4 regions of the Streptomyces sp. NPDC102514 genome follow, and region 1 is predicted to be linked to each of the others. Evidence: riboswitches for the same ligand, from Rfam matches in the RefSeq annotation. Region 1 holds a riboswitch; each other region holds the start of a gene.

Region 1 (3,879 bases):
GTGATGGGCGTCGGCGGCGGTGAGGACACCAACTGGTTCGTCAAGGACCTGCCGCTGCTCATCGCCTTCGGCGTGCTGGCCGCGTACACGTACTCGTCCGGGCTGCGCGCGCCCGCCCTGATCGCGTTCGTCAAGGACACGCTGATCTACATCGTCATCGCGGTCGCGATCATCTACATCCCGATCAAGCTGGGCGGCTTCGACGAGATCTTCGCCAAGGCGGGCGAGGCGTACAACCAGACCAACCCGGCGACCGGCGCGCCACGCGGCTCCCTGGTCCCGGGCGAGGCGGGCCAGTGGACGTACGCGACGCTGGCGCTGGGCTCCGCGCTCGCGCTGTTCATGTACCCGCACTCGATCACGGCGACGCTGTCCTCGCGCAGCCGTGAGGTGATCCGGCGCAACACCACGATCCTGCCGCTGTACTCGCTGATGCTGGGCCTGCTCGCGCTGCTCGGCTTCATGGCGATCGCGGCCGGGATCAAGGTGGACAACGGGCAGCTGGCGATCCCGCAGCTCTTCGAGACCATGTTCCCGGACTGGTTCGCGGGCGTGGCGTTCGCGGCGATCGGGATCGGCGCGCTCGTGCCGGCGGCCATCATGTCCATCGCGGCGGCCAACCTGTTCACCCGCAACATCTACAAGGACTTCATCAAGCCCGACGCGACGCCCGCCCAGGAGACCAAGGTCTCCAAGCTGGTCTCGCTGCTCGTGAAGGTCGGCGCGCTGGTCTTCGTCCTGACCATGGACAAGACGGTCGCGATCAACTTCCAGCTCCTCGGCGGGATCTGGATCCTGCAGACCTTCCCGGCGCTCGTCGGCGGACTGTTCACGCGCTGGTTCCACCGATGGGCGCTGCTCGCGGGCTGGGCGGTCGGGATGCTGTACGGGACGGTCGCCGCGTACGGGGTGGCCTCGCCGACGCAGAAGCACTTCGGCGGGTCCTCGAAGGAGATTCCCGGGATCGGGGAGATCGGGTACATCGGGCTGACCGCGTTCGTGCTGAACCTGCTGGTGACGGTGGTGCTGACGTTCGTCCTTCGGGCGGTCAAGGCGCCGGACGGGGTCGACGAGACCTCTGCCGAGGACTACACGGCGGATGCCGGCGACAAGGGGGTCCAGGTGGACCTGCCGCCTGCCACGGCGGGGGCGGGCCACTAGGGGTTTTTCGCCCCCGCCGCCCCTACCCTTCCCGTCACTGCATGGGGGCTGCGCCCCCTCGCCCCCCTTTGCCCTCAAACGCCGGACGGGCTGGAGATTCACGGATCTCTCAGCCCGTCCGGTGTTTGAGGACCGGGGGTTCGGGGGCGGCGCCCCCGAGGCAGGCCGCACCTCCGCAGCCCGCTCCCCTGCACCGTACGGAGCCGACACGACACAACATGTGGGGGTGCTTCCGGAGCCCGGCACAAGATGTATGCTCATGCTCGCTGTCGTCGCAGGGGAATCCGGTGTGAGTCCGGAACTGTCCCGCAACGGTGTACTTGTACGTGATATGCCCGCATGTCGCGTACAGGAGTCAGTCCGAGGACCTGCCGACAGCGCGCCCAGGCCGTCCGGTCCGGGTGCATGACGTCCGGGCCTCGCGGAGTGGGCCGGTGGACGCGGCGTACCGCTGCCCAGGGCGCGTACCCCCGTGTGCCCCGAACCCCTCTCCCCCGAGGCCCCCGTGCCGAGCGAGGGAGAGCCCCACGTGACCATCGCGCCAGCCGATCCGGTCTCCGCGACAGCGACCCGGGACCAGCAGGACAGGGCCGAGGCCGACGGACCGGGAACCGCGTTGCTGCGGATCCTGACCGACTTCACCGCCGACCTCCCCGGTGCCGACCCCGGCCGGGTCGCCGCCGCCGCGCTGCGCGGCCGGTCCGCCGCCGCGGACATCGCGGAGCTGCGTGAGCTGGCCACGGAGTCGGCCGCCGGTCTCATCTCCGAGGACCCGGTCTACTCGAAGCTGGCCGCCCGGCTGCTGACCGTCACCATCGCCGCGGAGGCCGCCTCGCAGGGCGTGCGCTCCTTCTCCGAGTCGGTCGCCGTCGGCCACCGCGAGGGCCTGATCGCCGACCGCACGGCCGCGTTCGTGCGCCTCCACGCGGCCCGGCTGGACACGCTGATCGACCTGGCGGGCGACGACCGCTTCGGCTACTTCGGCCTGCGTACCCTGCACAGCCGGTACCTGCTGCGGCACCCGATCACACGGTCCGTCGTCGAGACGCCCCAGCACTTCATGCTGCGGGTGGCGAGCGGACTGGCCGAGGACGACACGACGAGGTCCGTCGACGAAGTCGCGTCCCTGTACCGGCTGATGAGCCGCCTGGACTACCTGCCGTCCTCCCCCACGCTCTTCAACTCCGGTACGCGCCACCCGCAGATGTCGTCCTGCTACCTCCTCGACTCCCCGCTGGACGAGCTGGACTCCATCTACGACCGCTACCACCAGGTGGCCCGCCTCTCGAAGCACGCGGGCGGCATCGGGCTCTCGTACTCCCGGATCCGTTCGCGCGGTTCGCTGATCCGCGGCACGAACGGGCACTCGAACGGCATCGTCCCGTTCCTGAAGACCCTCGACGCCTCGGTCGCCGCGGTGAACCAGGGCGGCCGGCGCAAGGGCGCGGCGGCGGTCTACCTGGAGACCTGGCACTCCGACATCGAGGAGTTCCTGGAGCTGCGCGACAACACCGGTGAGGACGCCCGGCGTACGCACAACCTGAACCTCGCGCACTGGATCCCGGACGAGTTCATGCGCCGGGTGAACGAGGACCGCGACTGGTCGCTGTTCTCCCCCTCGGACGTGCCCGAGCTGGTCGACCTGTGGGGCGCCGACTTCGAGGCCGCCTACCGCAAGGCGGAGGCCGCCGGGCTCGCCAAGAAGACCATCCCCGCCCGTGATCTGTACGGCCGCATGATGCGTACCCTCGCGCAGACCGGCAACGGCTGGATGACCTTCAAGGACGCCGCCAACCGCACGGCCAACCAGACCGCGCTGCCCGGCCACACGGTCCACTCCTCGAACCTGTGCACCGAGATCCTGGAGGTCACGGACGACGGGGAGACCGCGGTCTGCAACCTCGGGTCGGTCAACCTCGGCGCCTTCGTGGACGCGGACGCCGGCGACATCGACTGGGAGCGGCTCGACGCGACCGTCCGGACCGCCGTCACCTTCCTCGACCGGGTCGTCGACATCAACTTCTACCCGACCGAGCAGGCGGGCCGCTCCAACGCCAAGTGGCGTCCGGTGGGCCTCGGCGCGATGGGGCTGCAGGACGTCTTCTTCAAGCTGCGGCTGCCGTTCGACTCGCCGCAGGCGCGCGCCCTCTCCACCCGGATCGCCGAGCGGATCATGCTCGCCTCGTACGAGGCGTCCGCCGACCTCGCCGAGCGCAACGGCCCGCTGCCCGCCTGGGAGAAGACCCGTACGGCCCAGGGTGTGCTGCACCCGGACCACTACGACGTCGAGCTGAACTGGCCGGAGCGCTGGGCCGCCCTGCGGGAGCGGATCGCCGCGGTCGGCATGCGCAACTCGCTGCTGCTGGCCATCGCCCCGACGGCCACCATCGCGTCCATCGCGGGCGTGTACGAGTGCATCGAGCCGCAGGTCTCCAACCTGTTCAAGCGCGAGACGCTGTCCGGCGAGTTCCTCCAGGTCAACTCGTACCTGGTGGCCGAGCTGAAGAAGCTCGGCGTGTGGGACGCGCAGACCCGGGAGGCGCTGCGCGAGTCCAACGGCTCGGTGCAGGGCTTCACCTGGGTCCCGCAGGACGTGCGCGACCTGTACCGCACGGCCTGGGAGATCCCGCAGCGCGGTCTGATCGACATGGCCGCCGCCCGGACCCCGTTCCTCGACCAGGCCCAGTCGCTGAACCTGTTCCTGGAGACGCCGACCAT
Region 2 (3,879 bases), on a different contig from region 1:
TCACCCGTGCCGTGGTGTCCAGCGCGTGGCCGCCGGCCAGCGTGGCGCGCATCCGTACGAGCGCGTGGCTGAAGGCGATGCTCTCGTCGACCCGCACGCGAAATGCGAGCACCTCGCGCTCGACCGGCCCGGACAGCGTCGAGAACCACACCTCCTCGGCCTTGCGGAGCGCCTCGACCCCGCGCTGCTCCAGACCGCTCACCGGGTGGAACACCTCCACGTCCGGTGCGTAACAGGCCATCGCCCGGTCGAAGTCCCGCTCCCGCCCGGCGGCCGTCAGTTCCGCGTCGAGCCGGCGGATCTCCCCCTCGGCGTCCTCGTCGTCCCAGAACGCGCGCACCTCCATGGCCCCGAGGGCCGCCACCGGGTGCTTCGAGGCGGCCTCCACTGCCTCCTCCAGGCTGTCGCACTCAAGGATGTCGTACCCGGCGACGTACTCCTTCGTCTCCGCGAACGGACCGTCGGTGCGCAGCACTTCGCCCTCGCGGACGCGCACGGTCACCGCGTCGGCCGGGGGCCGCAGCCGGTGGCCGTGCAGCCGTACACCGCGGCGCACGCTCAGCTCCTCCACCCATGGTTCGACGGGGGCCATCCCCGAGGCGTCGGCGGTGTCGTCGCCGCAGACCAGCAGCATGTACTTCATGGTTCCTCCCGGTGTTCCTGAGACCCTGTACCTCCCCGACGAACCGGGGTGAGCCGAATCGACACCCCCGCAGCATCTCCTGTGGACCGGCGCCGCAGAAGGCGGCACCCGGCAGCGGTGTGGCCTGTTCCGGGAGCCCGCGGGACACCTGCCGTACGTACGCTGGGAACAGGTGGCGGAAGAGGGGGCGTCAAGGATGGCGGGACAGTCGTGCACGGGGTGCGCCGGGACCATGAGGTCGCTGCGCGAGGAACTGCGACAGGCCTCGGAGGAACGGTCCTTCGCCGGACTCCCGATGCCCCGGCCGGACAGCGGACGGTCCGCGGACACCCCTGACCCGGCCGGGGACGACCTGGTGGCCCTCATCGAGCGTCAGGTGGCCGAGCACGAACAGGACCTCGGGCCCGACCATCCGGACACCCTGCGCTCCCGCAACAACCTCGCGGGCGCCTGTCTGCAGGCAGGACACCTCAAGCAGGCCGTTTCACTGTCCGAGCGGAACCTGGCCGACAGCGAGCGCGTCCTGGGCGCCGCCGATCCCCACACGCTGACCTGCCGGAACAACCTCGCGGGCGCGTACGAGGCGGAGGGCGCCCCGGACCGTGCCGTCCCGCTCTACGAGAGCGCGCTGGCGGCCCGCGAACGCGTCCTGGGACCCACCGACCTGCTCACCCTGCAGTGCCGGGACAATCTCGCCCGCGCCCACGTGCTGACGGGGAACCCCGTGCTCGCCGTCCCGCTCCATGAGCGCACGCTCGCCGACCGTGAACGCGTCCTGGGCGCCGACCACCCCGACACCCTGCTCTCCCGCTGCGAACTCGCCCATGTCCACCACACGGTGGGAAACCCCGCGCGCAGTGCCGAGCTGTTCACGCGAGCCCTGGCCGACAGCGAGCTCGGCCCCGGCCACCCCGCGACCGGGCAGCTGCGGGAACTCCTGACCCATGTGCAGGGCGGCTGAACAGGCGCTCCGTTCCCACCGGGAGGACCGGCGCGCGCCGCGTGACCACTCTCACGCCCCCCGAGGGCCGCTTGTCACCACCCCTGTACGCGCACTACTGTCACGACGCCTTGGTGCTCGGGAAATCGGTGTGATGCCGGTGCGGCCCTCGCCACTGTGATCGGGAAGTCCGGCTCCGGCCCTCACGGGCAGCCACTGGGTCCTCGGACCCGGGAAGGCGGAGCACGGGTGGTGTTACCCGTAAGCCAGGAGACCGGCCAAGGCACGTCAACCATCCACGAGGTGCTGGAGAGGGTCTGCTGAGCCATGCACATAGCCGAGGGTTTCCTTCCTCCGGCGCACGCGGTCGCCTGGGGCGTCGCGTCGGCGCCGTTCGTCGTCCACGGAGTCCGGTCGCTCACCCGTGAGGTCAGAGAACATCCCGAGAGCACGCTCCTCATCGGCGCGTCGGGGGCCTTCACCTTCGTTCTCTCCGCACTGAAACTGCCGTCGGTGACCGGCAGTTGTTCACATCCCACCGGCACCGGCCTCGGCGCCATCCTGTTCCGGCCACCGATCATGGCGGTCCTGGGCACCATCACCCTGCTCTTCCAGGCGCTGCTGCTCGCGCACGGCGGACTGACCACGCTGGGCGCCAACGTCTTCTCGATGGCGATCGTCGGCCCGTGGGCCGGCTACGCGGTCTACCGGCTGTTCCGGCGGTTCGACGCGCCGCTGATGGTCGCGGTGTTCTTCGCCGCGTTCGTCGCCGACCTGTCCACCTACTGCGTCACCAGCGTGCAGCTGGCGCTCGCGTTCCCCGACCCGAGCAGTGGATTCCTGGGCGCGCTCGGCAAGTTCGGCTCGATCTTCGCCGTCACCCAGATCCCGCTCGCGGTCAGCGAGGGCCTGCTCACCGTGCTCGTGATGCGGCTGCTGGTGCAGTCGAGCAGGGGTGAACTGACCCGGCTCGGTGTGTTCCTGACCGGCAGGCGGACCCGGACCGGGAAGTCCGGCCCGAACGAGACTCCCGAGACCGACGAGACGCCCGAGACGACCGGGACGGTGGCCCGATGAGCCGTAACGCGAAGATCAACGCCCTGCTGCTGTTCGTGGTGGCCGCGCTCGCCGTCCTGCCGCTGGTCTTCGGCATGGGCGACCACAAGAAGGAGCCGTTCACGGGCGCCGACGCGGAGGCGGAGACCGCGATCACCGAGATCGAGCCGGACTACGAGCCGTGGTTCTCCCCCCTGTACGAGCCGCCCTCCGGTGAGATCGAGTCGGCGCTGTTCGCCCTCCAGGCCGCCCTCGGCGCGGGCGTCCTCGCCTACTACTTCGGCCTGCGCCGGGGCAGGCGCCAGGGCGAACTGCGGGTCCTGGCACAGCGGGAGGACGACCAGGGACCGACGGACAAGGCGCCCGGCGATGCCGGTGCGTCCGCGGCCGGACCGAGCCGACCGAACGAACGGGCCTGAACCTTCGTGCTGCCGATCGACGCGGCGGCGCACAGCAGTCGCTGGCGCCGCCGCCATCCCGTGGACAAGGCCGTGCTCGGTCTCGGCCTGACCGTCCTCGCGATCTCCCTCCCGCCCTGGCCGGGCGCCGCCCTGGTCCTGGTGACCGCCCTCACCGTGCTGCTGGGCCCGGCCTCGGTACCCGCCCGGCGGCTCTGGCGCGCCTACCGGGTGCCGCTGGGCTTCTGCGTGACCGGTGCGCTGCCCCTGCTGCTCCAGGTCGGCGGCCCGGACGGGTTCGTGACCCTGGCGGAGGGTGGTCCGGTACGCGCCGGGGAACTCCTGCTGCGTACCTCGGCCGCCTCCCTCGGCGTGCTCCTGTTCGCGTTCACCACTCCCCTGTCCGACCTGCTGCCACGGCTGGTCAACGCCGGGGTGCCCGCGCCGGTCGTCGACGTGGCCCTGGTGACGTACCGGATGAGCTTCCTGCTCCTCGACTCGGTGCGCCGGATCAGGGAGGCGCAGGCCGCCCGGCTCGGGCACACCACGCGGGCCGCCACCTGGCGTTCGCTGGCCGGGCTCGGTGCCACGGCCTTCGTGCGGGCCTTCGACCGGGCGACCCGGCTGCAGGCCGGACTCGCGGGCCGCGGCTACGACGGCACCCTGCGCGTCCTGGTCCCGGAGGCCCGGATCTCCGCGCGCTTCACCCTCGCCAGTGTCGCGCTGCTCGCGGCGGTGGCCGCACTCACCTTCGTACTGGAAAGGCCGCTGCGATGAGCGAGCCCGTGCTGGTCGCCCTGCGGGACGCGTCCTACGCGTACGAGGACGGCCCCACCGTGCTC
Region 3 (3,879 bases), on a different contig from region 1:
GTGCTGAGGCGGAACGCCTCGGTGGCCCACGCCAGATACGCCGGACGGTCGGCGGCCCGCAGCGGCAGCGTCTCGCGCAGGGCGGGTTCGTCGACCTGGATGACCGAAGTCCCGGCCGCCTCAAGGTCGTTCACCTCGTCGCGCAGGGCGAGGGCGACCTGGCGGGCGGTGTCGCCGAGCGGCTGGTCGTCGCGGACGAAGGACCAGGCGAGCATGGTGACGGGCCCGGTCAGCATGCCCTTGACCGGCTTGGCGGTGAGCGACTGGGCGTACGTCGTCCAGCGCACCGTCATGGGTTCCGGGCGGGAGATGTCCCCGGCGAGGATCGGCGGGCGGACGTACCGCGTGCCGTAGGACTGGACCCAGCCGTGCTGGGTGGCGAGGTATCCGGTGAGCTGTTCGGCGAAGTACTGGACCATGTCGTTGCGTTCGGGTTCGCCGTGCACGAGCACATCGAGGCCGGTCTTCTCCTGGAACGAGATCACCTCGCCGATCTCGGCCCGGATGCGCTCCTCGTACCCGGCGCTGTCGATCCGCCCGGCGCGCAGGTCGGCCCGTGCCGTGCGCAGTTCCGTGGTCTGGGGGAACGAGCCGATGGTGGTGGTCGGCAGCAGCGGCAGGCCGAGGTGGGCGCGCTGGGCCGCGGCCCGCTCGGCGTACGGCAGGGAGCGGCGGGCGTCGGCGTCCGTGACGGCGGCGGCCTGGGCCCGTACGGTGGGGTCGCGGGTGATCGCGGACCCGGCGCGGGAGGCCAGGTCGGCCCGGTTGGCGGCGAGTTCGGCGGCGATAGCGCCGGTGCCGCCCGCGAGGCCCTTGGCGAGAGTGACGATCTCCGCGGTCTTCTGCCGGGCGAAGGCGAGCCAGCGGCGGATCTGCGGCTCGATGTCGCGTTCCGCGGAGGCGTCGAGGGGGACGTGGAGGAGGGAGCAGGAGGCGGCCACGTCGACCCGGTCGGCCAGCCCGAGCAGGGTGCCGAGCGTGCCGAGGGACTTTTCCAGGTCGTTGACCCAGATGTTGCGGCCGTTGACCACTCCGGCGATCAGACGCTTGCCGGGCAGTCCGCCCACGGCGGCGAGCGCGTCCAGGTTGGCGGCGGCCGACTCGGTGAAGTCCAGCGCGAGACCTTCCACCGGGGCCTTGGCCAGCACCGGCAGGGCGTCGCCGAGCCGGGCGAAGTAGGACGCGACCAGCAGCTTCGGGCGGTCGGCCAGGGCGCCGAGGTCACGGTAGACGCGGGTGGCCGTGTTCAGCTCGGCGGGTGTGCGGTCCTGCACCAGGGCGGGCTCGTCGAGCTGGACCCACTCCGCCCCCGCGGCGCGAAGATCGGCGACGATCTCGGCGTACACGGGCAGCAGCCGGTCGATGAGGGTGAGCGGGTCGAAGTCGCCGGCGACACCCGGGGCGGGCTTGGCGAGCAGGAGGTAGGTGACGGGTCCGACGAGGACGGGTCGTGCGGTGAGCCCGAGCGCCAGGGCTTCCTTCAGCTCCGCGACCTGCTTGCTCGAGTCGGCCGTGAAGACGGTGTCCGGACCCAACTCGGGCACCAGATAGTGGTAGTTCGTGTCGAACCACTTCGTCATCTCCAGCGGCGCCACGTCCTGGGTGCCGCGCGCCATGGCGAAGTAGCCGTCGAGCGCGTCGGCCTCGACGGCGGCGCGGTGGCGTGCGGGGATCGCGCCGACCATGACACCGGCGTCCAGGACGTGGTCGTAGTACGAGAAGTCGCCGGTGGGAACCTCGTGGATGCCGGCCTCGGCCAGCTGCCGCCAGTTGGCCCGGCGCAGCTCGGCGGCGGTGGCCCGGAGGGCGTCGGCGTCGACCCGGCCCTTCCAGTAGCCCTCGACGGCCTTCTTCAGTTCCCGGTTCTGTCCCTGGCGGGGGTAGCCGTACACGGTGGCCCGTGCCGCCGCGGCTGCGGACTGCGCTGTCACGGAAATCTCCTTCGCGAGATATCTCCCTGGGATCCCGGGACGGGACGCGAGCGCGAAGGGGTGACGGACCGGGCGGAAACCGAACCGCGCGCAGAGCGCGGTCGTCCGCCGGATCAAGTACGCCGACCCGCCCACGAGGTCACCGGGATCTCCGCGCACGAATGGTTCGCGCACGGGCAGTTGGCAGGTCTTCGGACTCGCGGGCACGTCCTCCCTGCGGAGGACACCTACTGGCCGTCGCTTCCCAGACCCGGCCGGGCCCAGTGCGTGTGACGGCGGTCGTTCCCACTCACCGCTGCGGGGCAGTCCCGGATTCCCACCGGGTTCCCTCTTGCGACGCACCCGTCTGGCGGACGGGGCGAACCAGCTGCACCGGCCACCCTACGGGGCACACCCCGGTCGTGGAAAACTTTTCAGTGCACGGAGAAGCCGCCGTCGACGAAGACCGACTGCCCGGTGACATACGAGGAGGCGGCGCTCGCCAGGAAGACCGCCGCGCCCGCGAAGTCCTCCGCGAGGCCGTTGCGTCCGACCATCGTGCGCGCCGCCAGGGCCGCCACCTTCTCCGGGTCGGACGACAGCCGCCTGTTCAGCGGTGTCATCACGAAGCCCGGCACCAGCGTGTTGACGGTGACCCCGTACGGCGACCAGGCCTCCGCCTGTGAGCGGGCCAGTGACTCCAGCGCCCCCTTGGAGACGCCGTAGGCACCGCTCTGGACGAAGGCGCGGTGGGCCTGCTGCGAGGTGATGTGGATGATCCGCCCGAAGCCCCGCTCGGCCATGGCCGGGCCGAAACGCCGGCCCAGCAGGAAGGGCGCGTCCAGGTTCAGGGCCATGGTGGTGTCCCACACCTCGTCGCTGAGCTCGCTCATCGGCGGCCGGAGGTTGACGCCGGCGCAGTTGACGAGGATGTCGGGTTCACCGAAGGCCTCGACCGCCTGCTCGGCTGCCTCGCGCACGCCTTCACGCGTACCGAGATCCGCGCCGACCCAGGCCGCACGGCAGCCGAGCGCATGCAACTCCTCGACCGTCGCCCGCAGTTCCGCTTCCTTGCGTGCCACGACGACGACGCTCGCCCCGGCGCGGGCCAGCGCCTCCGCCATGCCCCGCCCGATGCCGGAGCTGCCGCCGGTCACCAGGGCGACCCGGCCGTCCAGGGAGAACAGTTCTGAGAGGTAGTGCTGCGAGTCCATGGCGGCACCCTAGAAGGGCAGCGCCGGGAGCGCACCGGCGGGGGTGCGATGCGGCCGTACGGTAACGGTCCAGGTCAGGCGCTTGCCCCCAGGCCGGGAGCCTGGCACGGCGGGGCTGCCGATCGGCCGGCCTATCTCGTACCCGCCCCGGGTGCCGGCTCAGCCCAGTACGAGCGGCAGCCGCCCGGCGAGGGTGCCAAGGGCGGTCTTCTCCGCATCGGTCGGCGTCCGCCGTCCGGTGCCGATCAGCAGCGCGGCCTTGTCGGAGAACGAGGCCGGGAACGGGGTCCCGGCGATCTGCTCCAGCGACGCGCGGGCCGCCGCCAGGGTCGCGGCGGGCGGCTGGGTGGTCGAGGTCAGCCGGGAGATCAGGTCGAGGTGGTGCAGGGTCGCTTCGAGGACGTACACGGACAGGTAGTCGCCGACGGTCAGCACCTCGTCGCGGGTGCCGACGCGGGCCGTGGGATCGGCGAGTCCGGCGGCGCGGCCCGCGGCGGAACCGACGTCGTCGAAGTGGAACTTCAGCAGCTCCGGCTCCCCGTACGCGGCGGCCAGCCGGGGGATCAGCGCGTCCAGCGGATCCTCGCCGGCCGGGGTTCCGCCGAGCTGCCAGTAGGTGACCGCGTCCACGGTCGGTCCGGTGTCGGCGGGGGTGACCAGGGTGATCAGGATGTCCTGGGCGTCGATGACCAGGTGGCACACCAGATCCCGCACGAGCCACCCCGTACAGCCCGACGGCTGCTCGAAGTCCTCGT
Region 4 (3,879 bases), on a different contig from region 1:
CCGGCACCTTCAGTGGTCCCGGCGTGCTCGGTCGTCATCGTGTCCTCCGCGTCCGGTACAGCACCAGCACGAACACCGGTACGCCGATGAGTGAGGTGACCACACCCACGGGCACCTCCTGGGGGTCGAGGACGGTACGGGCCAGGGTGTCCACCCACACCAGGAACACCGCGCCGGCGAGGGCGGCGACCGGCAGCAGCCGGGCGTGGCCGGAACCCACCACCGCGCGGGCCGCGTGCGGCAGGACGAGTCCGACGAAGCCGATGGCGCCGGCCGAGCTGACGAGCGCGGCCGTCAGGAGCGCCGTCACGCACAGCAGCACCAGCCGGGTGCGGGCCACGGACACCCCGAGGGTCGCGGCGGCGTCCTGGCCGAAGGCGAACGCGTCCAGCGTGCGCGCGTACGCCAGACAGACCGCCAGCGCGACCACCAGGACCGCGAGGCAGACCCAGACGTCCGTCCAGCCGACCCCGCCCAGCGAGCCGAGCAGCCAGAACAGCACCCCTCGGGTGGTCTCGGCGTCGGCGGCGGTCATCACCACGAAGGAGGTGAGCGCCGAGAAGAGCTGCATCGCGGCGACACCGCTCAGCACCACGCGGTCCGTCGTCCCGCCGAGCGTGTGGCTGAGCAGCAGCACGAGTCCGAACGACAGCAGCGCGCCGAGGAACGCGCCCGCCGAGACCGACACCAGGCCGCCGCCCGCGCCGAGGACGACCACGACGACCGCGCCGGTCGAGGCTCCGGAGGACACCCCGAGGACGAACGGGTCGGCGAGCGGGTTGCGCAGCAGGGACTGCATGACCGCGCCGCACACGGCGAGTCCGGCCCCGCAGACGGCGGCCAGCAGGGTGCGCGGCAGCCGCAGCTGCCAGACGATGCCGTCCCGGATGGGGCTCAGCTCCGTACTCCCCCAGCCCAGATGGGAGGCGACCACGGACCAGACGTCGGCGACGCGGATGTCCGCCGGGCCGATGGTGATCGCGACGGCGACGGAGGCGACGAGCAGTGCCACGCCGGCCGCGCAGAGCAGTCCCACGCGCGGCCGTGCCATCCGGCGAGTCACCCCGTGAGCCCGAACTCCCGCAGGGCGGTGGCCACTTGTTCGACGCCCTCGACGGTACGGATGGTCGGGTTCATGGCCTGCCCGCTGAGCAGGACGTACCGCTTCTTCTTCACGGCGGTCATGTTCTTGGTGACCGGGTCGGACTCCAGGAACTCGATCTTCTTCTTCGCGGACTCGGCGGTCTGCGACTTGCGGGTCAGATCGCCGATGACGAGGACGTCGGGGTCGCGGTCGGCGACCGTCTCCCAGTTGATCTGGGGCCATTCCTCGTGGGTGTCGTCGAAGACGTTCTTCGCGTCGAACGCCCGGGTGATGATGCCGGGGGCGCCGCAGCAGCCGGCCATGTAGGGCGACTCGGAGTTGGCGAACCAGTACAGGAGGGAGACGTCCGAGGCGTCGATGCCGGCGGTGGCCTTCTGCATGCGCTGCCGGAGCTCGGCGACCAGCTTGTCGCCCCGCTCCTCCACACCGAACACCTCGGCCAGGTCGCGTATCTCCCCGTAGATGGCGTCGATGCCGAGGGGCTTCTTGCGGGCGCCGTCGCCGTCCCCGGTGTTGTCCTTGCCCGCGCAGTCGGAGGGCGAGACGTACGCGGGTACGCCGAGCTTCTCGAACTGCTCGCGGGTGGCGACGCCTCCCTTGCCGAGCGTGGACACGAACGAGGCGGCGACGAAGTCGGGGTCGGCGTCCAGGACCCGTTCGAACGACGGGTTGTTGTCGGCGATCCGCTTCACCTGCGCGTCGGCCTTCTCCAGGCCCTTCATCACCGGGTCGGTCCAGGTGGCGCTGCCGGCCATCCGGTCGGCGAGGCCCAGCGAGAACATGATCTCGGTGGTGCCCTGGTTGAGGGAGACGGCCTTGCGCGGCGGGGACTCCACGCGGACGGTGTGGCCGCAGTTCTCCAGGGTGACGGCTGCCGCGGAGTCCTTGCCGGCTGAGCCGGACGAGTCGGCACCACCGCACGCGGTCAGCAGAACGACCCCGGAAACGAGCAGGGCGGCAGGGCGGGTGGGGCGTGCGATGGGCACGGAAGTTCCTCAGACGTCGAGGGCTCGAACGCGGAGCCCGGTCGTACGGTGCTCCCCCGCCGTCTCGGGACCGCGGAGGCCGCCAGCAGGTCTTCGGACTCGGGTTCACCCGGACGAGGCGCCTTCCCGGACCGTCGATCCGGTCCAGTGGCCGATGCCCCGCCCGTCACCCTCACCGCTGCGCGTCAGCTCCGGATTTCCACCGGATTCCCTGACCCACGTACATGGGTTCGACTGGCTTTCGCAAGCTATCACGGCGGCTTTCACGGCCGTGCGGCAGTGCGGTGGGGGCTCGGTCGCGGCTCGGCGAGGGCTCGACGGGAATGCCGGTCTCCGCCGCCCGTTTCGTACGTTTCTCCTGTTCCGGCGGTGTTCACGGCGGCGCCACGCCCGTGCCCCCGCGGCCTGAATGAGTGGTTCCGTTCAGCGCGCCGCTCGGAGGCACCGGAGGACCGACCCATGCCGCAGGACCAGCCCATGACCGGAACCGCCGGAACCGCCGGAATCACCGGACCCGCCGGAAGGGACATGGCCGGAAGGGATCCGTCCGGGAGGGGCCCGGCCGATGGGGAAGCCGCGGCGGCCATCGACCGCCGTCGCTTCCTGCTCGTCTCCGGCACCCTCGCGATGGCGGCGGGGGCGACGGCGGCAGCGGGAGCGGCGACCCTCGTCCCGCCGCAGCGCCCCGGCCCCTCCGCGGCACCCGCGGCCGAACAGGTGGCCCCGCGGCCGGCCCGTGCCACCCGGCGGCCGGCGCCGTACGCGGCCACCACCCTGGACATGACCGCCCGGCTGAGCGGAAGCCCGCACTCCGGCAGCTACCGCCGACTGGTCACGGGCCCGGGCCGGCCCCTGGTCGTACGGGAGGAACTCGCCCCCGCCGCCACCGGCCGCCCGGACCGGCGGACCCCGCTCGCGTGCTTCGTCCAGTTCACCGACCTGCACCTGACCGATGTGCAGAACCCGCTGCGCACGGAGTTCCTGCGCTCGGGCGGGGCCGCGGCCTGGCGTCCTCAGGAGGCGCTGACCGTGGCGGGGGCCGTCGCGCTCGTGGAGCAGGTGAACGCGCTCGCCGAGGGCCCGCACACCGGTCTGCCGCCCGCCTTCGTGATGACGACCGGCGACAACATCGACAACAACTCCGCGCTCGAACTCGACTGGTTCCTCACGCTGATGAGCGGCGGCCGGATCACTCCCGACTCCGGCGACCCGTCGGCGTACGAAGGCGTCCAGGACTCGGGGCTCCCCCTCTACTGGCACCCGGACGACCCGGGCCTGCGCGACCTGGACAAGCGGCGCGGGCTGCCCGCCGTCCCCGGTTTCCTCACGGCCGCGCGGCGGCCGGTGACCAGCCCGGGGCTCGGCATCCCCTGGTACTCGACGGTGGGCAACCACGACGATCTGCCCGGCGGCTGCCTGTCACCCGCGCTCGGCGACTTCGCGACGGGCTCCCGCAAGCTGATGTCGGTCCCGGACACGGACACGGCCGCCTACGCGAAGGCCCTGCGGACCGGCGACGACCCCAAGAGCGAGGTGCTCGAAGCGATCCTGCGACGGCACACCCGCTCGGCGCGGACCGTGACGGCCGACGAGCGGCGCCGGCTGTGCACCCCGCACGAGTATCTGGCCGCACACCTCGACCCCGGGCGGGCAGGGGCGGGACCGGTCGGCCACGGCTACACCCAGGACAGCCTGGACGGCGACCGGATGTACTACTCCTTCCGGATCGCCGAGAACGTCATCGGCGTCAGCATCGACACGACGTACCGCAGCGGCCACTACGAGGGC

The links. Region 1 has a riboswitch for cobalamin ahead of ACZ60E_RS22120 (ribonucleoside-diphosphate reductase subunit alpha). Riboswitches for the same ligand answer to the same signal wherever they lie in the genome.
Region 2: linked by a shared signal. The riboswitch ahead of ACZ60E_RS00610 (energy-coupling factor ABC transporter permease) and the one ahead of ACZ60E_RS22120 (ribonucleoside-diphosphate reductase subunit alpha) in region 1 are both predicted to bind cobalamin.
Region 3: linked by a shared signal. The riboswitch ahead of metE (5-methyltetrahydropteroyltriglutamate--homocysteine S-methyltransferase) and the one ahead of ACZ60E_RS22120 (ribonucleoside-diphosphate reductase subunit alpha) in region 1 are both predicted to bind cobalamin.
Region 4: linked by a shared signal. The riboswitch ahead of ACZ60E_RS35035 (ABC transporter substrate-binding protein) and the one ahead of ACZ60E_RS22120 (ribonucleoside-diphosphate reductase subunit alpha) in region 1 are both predicted to bind cobalamin.

The regions. Positions count from the first base shown of each region.
Region 1 is NZ_JBVJLW010000008.1:249,051-252,929, reverse strand. Features, by position in the region: gene mctP (monocarboxylate uptake permease MctP) at 1-1,161, shown strand, start outside; cobalamin riboswitch at 1,415-1,551, shown strand; gene ACZ60E_RS22120 (ribonucleoside-diphosphate reductase subunit alpha) at 1,691-3,879, shown strand, end outside.
Region 2 is NZ_JBVJLW010000001.1:131,816-135,694, reverse strand. Features, by position in the region: gene ACZ60E_RS00620 (nuclear transport factor 2 family protein) at 1-643, opposite strand, end outside; gene ACZ60E_RS00615 (tetratricopeptide repeat protein) at 876-1,604, shown strand; cobalamin riboswitch at 1,699-1,880, shown strand; gene ACZ60E_RS00610 (energy-coupling factor ABC transporter permease) at 1,911-2,660, shown strand; gene ACZ60E_RS00605 (energy-coupling factor ABC transporter substrate-binding protein) at 2,657-3,058, shown strand; gene cbiQ (cobalt ECF transporter T component CbiQ) at 3,065-3,814, shown strand; gene ACZ60E_RS00595 (energy-coupling factor ABC transporter ATP-binding protein) at 3,811-3,879, shown strand, end outside.
Region 3 is NZ_JBVJLW010000001.1:301,235-305,113, forward strand. Features, by position in the region: gene metE (5-methyltetrahydropteroyltriglutamate--homocysteine S-methyltransferase) at 1-1,931, opposite strand, end outside; cobalamin riboswitch at 2,097-2,314, opposite strand; gene ACZ60E_RS01410 (SDR family NAD(P)-dependent oxidoreductase) at 2,345-3,124, opposite strand; gene ACZ60E_RS01415 (maleylpyruvate isomerase N-terminal domain-containing protein) at 3,284-3,879, opposite strand, start outside.
Region 4 is NZ_JBVJLW010000017.1:7,414-11,292, reverse strand. Features, by position in the region: gene ACZ60E_RS35040 (FecCD family ABC transporter permease) at 35-1,051, opposite strand; gene ACZ60E_RS35035 (ABC transporter substrate-binding protein) at 1,060-2,091, opposite strand; cobalamin riboswitch at 2,159-2,345, opposite strand; gene ACZ60E_RS35030 (TIGR03767 family metallophosphoesterase) at 2,620-3,879, shown strand, end outside.